Regions from separate parts of the Streptomyces chartreusis genome, predicted to be linked through region 2. Evidence: riboswitches for the same ligand, from Rfam matches in the RefSeq annotation. Region 2 holds a riboswitch; the other holds the start of a gene.
What was found. Region 2 has a riboswitch for glycine ahead of gcvT (glycine cleavage system aminomethyltransferase GcvT). Riboswitches for the same ligand answer to the same signal wherever they lie in the genome.

Region 1: it holds a riboswitch for glycine, as region 2 does, so the genes downstream of both, gcvP (aminomethyl-transferring glycine dehydrogenase) here and gcvT (glycine cleavage system aminomethyltransferase GcvT) in region 2, are expected to answer to the same signal.

Annotation. Positions count from the first base shown of each region.
Region 1 covers NZ_CP023689.1:8,231,914-8,236,305, forward strand. The annotation lists gene CP983_RS36420 (MerR family transcriptional regulator) at 1-409, shown strand, start outside; gene CP983_RS36425 (DNA polymerase IV) at 553-1,998, shown strand; partial or broken gene CP983_RS36430 (PRC-barrel domain-containing protein) at 2,004-2,404, opposite strand; glycine riboswitch at 2,519-2,614, shown strand; gene gcvP (aminomethyl-transferring glycine dehydrogenase) at 2,790-4,392, shown strand, end outside.
Region 2 covers NZ_CP023689.1:3,187,533-3,191,924, forward strand. The annotation lists gene CP983_RS13310 (ABC transporter permease) at 1-135, opposite strand, end outside; gene CP983_RS13315 (enhanced serine sensitivity protein SseB C-terminal domain-containing protein) at 496-1,293, opposite strand; gene CP983_RS13320 (enhanced serine sensitivity protein SseB) at 1,442-2,233, opposite strand; gene CP983_RS13325 (AAA family ATPase) at 2,313-2,987, opposite strand; glycine riboswitch at 3,157-3,255, shown strand; glycine riboswitch at 3,256-3,371, shown strand; gene gcvT (glycine cleavage system aminomethyltransferase GcvT) at 3,411-4,392, shown strand, end outside.

The DNA of each region.
Region 1 (4,392 bases), 5.0 Mb from region 2:
GCTCGTCGAGCCGAGCGTGCGGCCCGCGTACGGGTCCGGGACGCAGCGGTTGTACAGCTTCCGGGACGTCGTCGTCCTGAAGATCGTCAAGCGCTTCCTCGACACCGGTGTGTCGCTTCAGAACATCCGCACCGCCGTGCAGCACCTGCGGGAGCAGGGCTTCAGCGACCTGGAGCGCATGACGCTGATGAGCGACGGCGCGACCGTGTACGAGTGCAGCTCGCCGGACGAGGTGCACGCGCTGCTCCAGGGCGGGCAGGGGATCTTCGGGATCGCCGTGGGTGTGGTGTGGCGGGACGTCGAGAGCGCGCTGTCGCAGCTGCACGGGGAGCGGATCGACACCGGGGAGACGCTCGTCGGGCACAACCCGGCGGACGAGCTGGCTCGGCGGCGTAACCGGGCGGTCTGAGCGGGCTTCGGTCCCGGCTTGCGGGGCGCTTCGTGGTGGTCGGGTCGGCGCCTGGTGGGCTGTCGGCCGCTGCCGGTGGCCGGTGGCTGCAAACGTGCGGTTGCAGCGGGGCATTGTCAGTGGCGTGAGGCAGCATCGGAGATGTGAGAAACGCGCCCACGATCCTGCATCTCGACATGGATGCCTTCTACGCCTCGGTGGAGCAGGCATCCAAGCCGAGCCTGCGTGGGAAAGCCGTGATCGTGGGCGGGCTCGGGCCGCGTGGAGTCGTCGCCACCGCGTCCTATGAGGCCCGGGTGTTCGGGGTGCACTCGGCGATGCCGATGGCGCAGGCGCGGAGGCTGGCGCCGAACGCCGCGTATCTCGTGCCGCGGTTCGGGATCTACCGCGACATCAGCGAGCAGGTGATGGCGCTGCTGCGGGAGCTGTCGCCGTTGGTGGAGCCGTTGAGCCTGGACGAGGCGTTCGTGGATCTGGAGGCCGGGGGAGCGGCCTGGGACGACTCGTCGGCGCGGCTGGTGGGGGCCAAGCTGCGCGGCGACATACGGTCCGCCACGGGGCTCGCGGGATCGGTGGGGCTGGCCGCGTCCAAGATGCTCGCGAAGATCGCCTCCGAGCAGGCCAAGCCGGACGGGCTGGTGCTGATCGAGCCGGGGACCGAGCGGGCGATGCTCGGGCCGATGTCGGTGCGCACCCTGCCGGGGGTGGGGCCGGCGACGGGGGACCATCTGCGGCGGGCCGGGATCCATACGGTCGAGGAGATCGCCGAGGCCGGCGAGGACGAGCTCGTACGGCTGCTGGGCAAAGCCCATGGGCATGCGCTGTACGCGATGGCGCTGGCGCACGACGAGCGGCCCGTGGTGGCCGAGCGGGAGACGAAGTCCGTGTCCGTCGAGGACACGTACGACGTGGACATCCACGACCGGGTGCGGGTCGGTCTTGAGGTGCAGCGGCTGGCCGACCGCTGTGTGCGGCGGCTGCGGGGGGCCGGGCTGTCCGGGCGGACCATCGTGCTGAAGGTGCGGCGGTACGACTTCTCGACCCTGACGCGGTCCGAGACCTTGCGGGGGCCGACGGATGATCCGGCGGTGGTGCGGGAGGCCGCTGCTCGGCTGCTGGAGTCCGTGGACACGACGGGTGGGGTGCGGCTGCTGGGGGTCGGGGTCAGCGGGCTTGCCGACTACACGCAGGAGGATCTGTTCGCCCAGGCCGCGGGGGAGCTGGCGGAGCAGCAGCCGGTGGAGGGTGGCGAGGACGGCGCGGATGCTGTGGCCGTGGCGCGGGGGGAGGAGACGCCTAGTGAGCGGAAATGGCTTGCCGGGCAGGATGTGCGGCATGCCGAGTACGGGCACGGGTGGGTGCAGGGGAGTGGGCTCGGGCGGGTGACCGTGCGGTTCGAGACGCCTGGGTCGACGGAGCCGGGGCGGGTGCGGACGTTTCGGGTGGAGGATCCGGGCCTGGAGGCGGTGGAGCCGTTGCCGCTGGTGGAGGAGCGGCCCGGAGGGGGTGGGGGAAGCCGGGGTGCTGCGGGAGACGGGGGATCTGCCACGTCGGGGGCACCTGACGGGGCCGTGGTCGGTGGGGTCTGAGCCGGTCAGGGGTGGGGAGTCGTCGGGTCGTTGTTGTTCGGGGGTTCCGTGGGGGCCAACTTGCCGAAGTCGTGGTCGGGGGGAGGGGCGGGGCCGTCACGTCGAGGCCGTAGTGGTGGTAGAGCTGGAGTTCCTGTTCGGGGGACAGGTGGCGGCCCACTCCGAAGTCGGGGGCGTCCTTGATCAGGGCGCGGTCGAAGGGGATGCGGAGGGTGCCCTCCACCAGCTCGCTGGGCTCCAGAGGGACGAAGGCGTCGCGGGAGAACAGGCCGGTGCGTATGGCCGCCCATTCCGGCACTCCGGTCGCGTCGTCGAGATAGACCTCGTCGATCGTGCCGATCTTGGTGCCGTTGCGGTCGAAGGCCTTGCGGCCGATCAGATTGCGCGGATCGATGTCGGTCTGCACGGGCCCTCCACTGGGTCGCAACTCATCCGTAAGCACTACGAAAAGGCAGAATGGTGAGAGCGGCCACTCGAAGGTCCGTGCGTCGACCTCGCTGGTAGGCTGACTAGCGGCTGCTGACCCCGTGCGGGAGAGTCCTCCGGACAACACCGGAGGCGCCGAAGGAGCAAATCCTCCCCGGAATCTCTCAGGCTCACGTACCGCACGGACGAGGTCACTCTGGAAAGCAGAGCGGGTGTCGACGGCTTCCGCTCTCACCGACGGTGAAAGCCGACGGCCTTCGGGCGGTCCGGTGAAGCTCTCAGGTTGAGATGACAGAGGGGGAGGCCGTCCGGGTACCCGTGCCGTGGTGCCCCTCGAAGGTCGTGTCGACCAGGAGGCCTCCGCAATGACCGCCCATCGCATTCCGCTCTCCGAGCTCGAGCAGGGAATCCCCTTCGAGCAGCGTCATATCGGTCCCGATCATGAGGCCCGGGCCAAAATGCTCGCCCAGGTCGGGTACGGCTCCCTCGACGAGCTCACCGCCGCCGCGGTGCCGGACGTGATCAAGAACGCCGACTCGCTGGACCTGCCCGGGGCCCGCACCGAGGCGGAGGTGCTGGCCGAGCTGCGGTCGCTGGCCGACCGCAACCAGGTGCTGGACTCGATGATCGGGCTCGGGTACTACGGGACCTTCACCCCGCCGGTGATCCTGCGGAACGTCATGGAGAACCCCGCCTGGTACACGGCCTACACGCCGTACCAGCCCGAGATCTCCCAGGGCCGTCTCGAGGCCCTGCTGAACTTCCAGACCATGGTCGCCGAGCTGACCGGGCTGCCGACGTCCGGTGCCTCGCTGCTCGACGAGGGGACGGCCGCCGCCGAGGCCATGGCCCTGTCCCGGCGCATGGGCAAGAACAAGAAGGGCCTGTTCCTGATCGACGCGGACGTGCTTCCGCAGACCATCGCCGTGATCGAGACCCGCGCCGAGCCGACCGGCGTCGACATCGTCGTCGCCGACCTCAGCGAGGGCATTCCGGTCGAGGTCGCCTCGCGTGAGATCACCGGCGTGCTCCTCCAGTACCCGGGCGCCTCCGGTGTCGTACGGGACATCAAGCCGGTCATCGACCAGGCGCACGAGCTCGGCGCCCTCGTCACCGTCGCCGCCGACCTGCTCGCGCTGACGCTGCTGAAGTCGCCGGGTGAGCTCGGGGCGGACATCGCGATCGGTACGACGCAGCGGTTCGGCGTGCCGATGGGCTTCGGCGGGCCGCACGCCGGCTACATGGCCGTCCACGAGAAGTTCGCGCGCAGCCTGCCGGGGCGGCTCGTGGGCGTGTCCGTGGACGCCGACGGCAACAAGGCCTACCGGCTGGCGCTCCAGACCCGTGAGCAGCACATCCGTCGTGAGAAGGCCACCAGCAACATCTGTACGGCCCAGGTGCTGCTCGCCGTGATGGCCGGCATGTACGCCGTGTACCACGGGCCCGACGGGCTGCGGAGCATCGCGCGGCGGACCCACCGGTACGCCTCGATCCTCGCCGCGGGCCTCGCGGCCGGCGGTATCGAGGTCGTGCACGGCTCCTACTTCGACACGCTGACCGTGCGGGTGCCCGGGAAGGCCGCCGAAGTCGTCGCCGCCGCCCGGGAGAACGGCGTCAACCTGCGCCTCGTCGACGCCGACCAGGTCTCCGTCGCCTGCGACGAGACCACGCTGCGGGCCCAGCTGGGCGCCGTATGGACGGCGTTCGGGGTCGAGGGCGACATCGAGGCGCTGGACGCCGGCACCGAGGACGCGCTCACCGACGGGCCGCTGCGCACCGACGACTACCTCGCGCACCCCGTCTTCCACCAGTACCGCTCCGAGACGGCGATGCTGCGCTATCTGCGCCGGCTGGCCGACCGGGACTACGCCCTCGACCGCGGCATGATCCCGCTGGGCTCCTGCACGATGAAGCTCAACGCGACCACCGAGATGGAGCCGGTCACCTGGCCCGAGTTCGGGCAGCTGC
Region 2 (4,392 bases):
CTTGTCCCGCTTGAAGCGCATCCAGGCGATCTGGGAGAGCGAACGCCCCTCGATCTGGCTCTTCTTGACTCCGGAGAGCACGGCCTCGGGCTGCGCTTCGGCCTCCGCTCCCGTTGTCTCGATCGGTGCGGTCACGGTGAGATTGACCCCTCTCGGCCGACGGTTGTCGACCCCCATGGCTGCCGCTGTAGCGGTTGCTTTCTCGTACACAGGACCGACCGGCCCATGTCTTGCGGGGAGTCTTCAACGCTTTGGCGATCTGTTGCCAGAGGTGGCCGGGAAAGTATGCGCAACCGTGATGCTGTCTGGGGGGTTCCGTTATCCGAACAGTGGGTAACGCCCGGCGGACGCGAGTCAGTTGGGGCGTATGAGGGCGGACCGGGACCTTCCGATCACATCTACGCGCGGAGATTTGCCTATGAAACCGCAGTCAATGCCCCTGCGCACCTACGAAGTAGGGAAACCGACTGAACGGTAGGTTAGCGCGTTCGATGATCAGTAACGGCCCTGTGCCGGTGGGTAACCGTAGCCTCCGGCGGGGGCCTGAGCGGGTGCGGCGTGCGCCTCGCGGTCGTAGAACGGACGGGAGCTCGCGCGCATCCACATGGCGATCGGATCGTCCTCGTCGGACATCGCCACGGTCGACACCGGCAGCCCGTCCGGGACCGCGGCGATCGACTGGAGCATCATCGAGCGCACCGAGTCCACCGCGGGCGGGCTGGTGTCGTACACATCGAGGCCGATGGCGAGATACGGCGCACCGAGCGCCGGCTGCACCCAGGCGCGGCGCAGCGAGCGGACGGCCTGGGTCCGGTGGGCGTTCTGCGCGAGCATGGCGTAGAACTGCGGGATCTCGATGGCGGGCTCCGACAGCCGCAGCGGACCGGCGGGCTGGCGGTCCAGGCCCGTGGCGATACGGCGCAGGTCGAGCCAGGGGATGCCGACGCCGCCGCCCGGGGCGTGCGGGTTCAGCCAGAGGCCGTAGTGGTCCGGGTAGAGGGTGCGGGCCACGTCGACGCCGTCGACCACCTCGTAGCTGCGGTTCCAGCCGCTGGCGGAGAGCTCCTGGGCGGAGGTGACGCACGGGGCGTAGCCGTACCCTTCGACCTCCATGTTTCCGTACTGGGCGTCCGGGGACCCGGCATGGCCGTGCCAGAGCAGCATCCAGACCTGGCCGGTGGAAGGGGTGGCGAGGGCCCGCAGGAGGGCCTCGTAGGCGTCGTAGCGCCCGGGCGTCACCTGGCGCAGCATGTGCTCGACCTGCCCGGTCGAGGTTGTGCCGCTCGCGCTCACGATTTACCGCCCCTTCGGGAAACATGGCTTGTGAGCCCCAGCTTAGGCGCTCCGCTGGGAGAGCCGTGGAGAGCTCGGGACTTGAGGTGGGTCTTCTGTCTGCGGGCCGGTGGGGGCTGGTCGCGCAGTTCCTCGCGCCCCCAGGTTCTCAGAGTTCGCGCGTGTAGAAGGGCCGTACCTTCGCGCGCATCCACTCGATCACCGGGTCCTGGGCCACGTCCAGGAGGACCAGGTTGACCTGCCAGGGCAGGGGGGCACGGGTGAGGGCGCGGGCCAGGGCCTCGGTGGGGGCGGCGCGCAGGTCGCCCTCCCAGTGGGAGAGTTCGACGCCTATGAACATCACCGGGGCGGCCGTCTCGATCGTCGCCAGGCAGCGGCGGGCCGTCGCGACCACGCCGGTCGCGGCGAACTCGGCCGACGCCGCGGCGAGGAAGTCGATCGGGTCCTCCTGCCAGTCCGGCTCGTAGAGCTTGACCCGGCCGCCGGAGGTCGGGCCGTCCAGCTGGGTGCGGCCCACCCGGCATAGCTCGGCGACGGCCGCCGGGGGCAGCGGGACGCCGACCACGCCGTCGGGGTTCAGGGCGATGCCCACGTGCGGCGGCAGACCGCGCGCGAACTCCACGGCCGGCGCGACCGTGAACGCCATGTGGGAGCCGACGACCTGCCGGAACTGCTCCTCGGAGCTGAAGACCGGGACATATGCCTGGCCCTCGATCTCCACCGTGGGCAGGTCCAGCGGGCCGCTGTCCGGGCCGCCGCCGTTGGGCAGGGGCACCCAGACGAAGCTGCGGCCCAGCACCTCGACGATCCGGGCGCCCGCCGAGGGCATGCCGAGGGAGGCGGAGAGCACCTCCTCCAGTTCATTGCCGGGCCAGCCTCCATGCGGGTGGAGGTGGGCCCGGGCCGAGAAGTCCGCGGGGAGATCCGCTGGGAAGTCCATCTGTCTGACCGCCTGCTGTGAACCACGTCTGAGGCTCAGAAGGCTAGCCGGTGTCCGCCCCCGCCAGGGCTGCGGGCGGTCAGCCCGTGAAACCGATCCGGCGCAGCACGTCCGCCGCGTCCCGGTCGATCAGCACCGCCGAACCGCAGCCCTGCGGCAGATCGCCCTTCGCCGCCGAGCGCAGCAGCCGGGAGGCCGCCCGGCGGTGCCGCAGGAAGGCGTACCGCGAGACGCCCCGGCCGCGCTCGCGCTGGCCCTCCAGAGCGGTGCCCGGCGTCACGTCGAGCAGCAGCAGGTGCAGGGTGCCGCCCCGACGGCGGGCCGCGCGGGCCAGCCAGCCGCGCACCCAGGCCTGCGTGCCGCAGTCGTGCACGACGACGCCCTCGCCGGAGCGCAGCGCGCGGCGCAGCCCGGCGTAGTGCGCGAGGCGGACCAGGGGGCGGTAGACGGCGTACGGGAGGTAGCCCGGCATCCGGGCGTCCCAGCGGTCCCGGGTGTCCTGGGAGTCGATGCGCAGGCCCTTCACCGTCCGCCGCATCAGCGTCGACTTGCCGCTGCCGGGCATTCCGGTGATGACGACGAGGTCCTCGGGGCCGAAGAGCAGCGCGTGCGGGCTGTGGCCGGAGCGGTCGCGCAGATCGCGGACCACGGGTGCGGGGCACGCGACGTGCGCTTCGACACCGGGTGCCGCGGGCTGCTTGGGCAGCGCGATGCCCGAGGTCGTGGCGTACGCCGTGGTGCGGTCCACCGTCATCGTCCTCCTCCGGGGTCAGGAGTCCCCATCCCCACTGAGCGTAAAGAGAAGGTAATAGAGGATCTCCTCCTTTTCGTTCGCTTCCTGCCACAAGCCGGTTACAGAGATGGCCTGCCCCCGACGGGGTCCGGCATGCAATGATGGCGGCGCCAACTGCATACCGGCCGTTTGAATCCGCGCGGGAGAGTCCCTGGCAGTGCATCGCCGGGGCGCCGAAGGAGCAAGTCCCTCCCTTGAATCTCTCAGGCCCCGTTACCGCGCGGGCGAGGCACATCTGAAAAGCGGGTCGCTGTGTGCACAGCGGCTCCACCCAAGGTGCAAGCCATGATCACCGTCTCCGGGATCATGGCGAACCTCTCAGGTTCCGATGACAGATGGGGAGGAACGACCTCGCCTGTCATGCCTTTGGGAGACAACGGACCGATGAGCAGCACCGAACCCCGTCGTACCGCGCTCGATGCCCTGCATCGCTCGCTCGGCGCCACGATGACCGACTTCGCCGGCTGGGACATGCCCCTGCGCTACGCCTCGGAGCGCGACGAGCACAACGCCGTACGCACCAAGGCCGGCCTGTTCGACCTCTCGCACATGGGCGAGATCACCGTGACCGGCCCGGACGCCGCCCGGCTGCTGAACCACGCCCTCGTCGGCAACATCGCCTCCGTCGGCGTCGGCCGGGCCCGCTACACCATGATCTGCCAGGCCGACGGCGGCATCCTCGACGACCTGATCGTCTACCGGCTCGCCGAGACCGAGTACATGGTCGTCGCCAACGCCTCCAACGCCCAGGTCGTGCTCGACGCCCTGGCGGAACGATCCGCCGGCTTCGACGCCGAGGTCCGCGACGACCGCGACGCCTACGCGCTGCTGGCCGTCCAGGGCCCCGAGTCCCCCGGCATCCTGAAGTCGCTGACCGACGCCGACCTCGACGGCCTGAAGTACTACGCCGGCCTGCCCGGCACGGTCGCCGGCGTCCCCGCCCTCATCGCCCGCACGGGCTACACCGGCGAGGACGGCTTCGAGCTGTTCGTGAAGCCGGAGCACGCCGTGGAGCTGTGGCAGGCGCTCACCAAGGCCGGCGAGGGCGTCGGCCTGGTCCCCTGCGGGCTGTCCTGCCGCGACACGCTGCGCCTGGAGGCCGGCATGCCGCTGTACGGACACGAGCTGACCACCGCCCTCACCCCCTTCGACGCCGGGCTCGGCCGGGTGGTGAAGTTCGAGAAGGAGGGCGACTTCGTCGGGCGCGAGGCGCTGACCGAGGCCGCCGAGCGCGCCGCCCAGAACCCGCCGCGCGTGCTGGTCGGCCTGGTCGCCGAGGGGCGTCGCGTCCCGCGTGCCGGGTACCCGGTCGTCGCCGGCGGCGAGGTCATCGGCGAGGTCACCTCCGGTGCCCCCTCCCCCACCC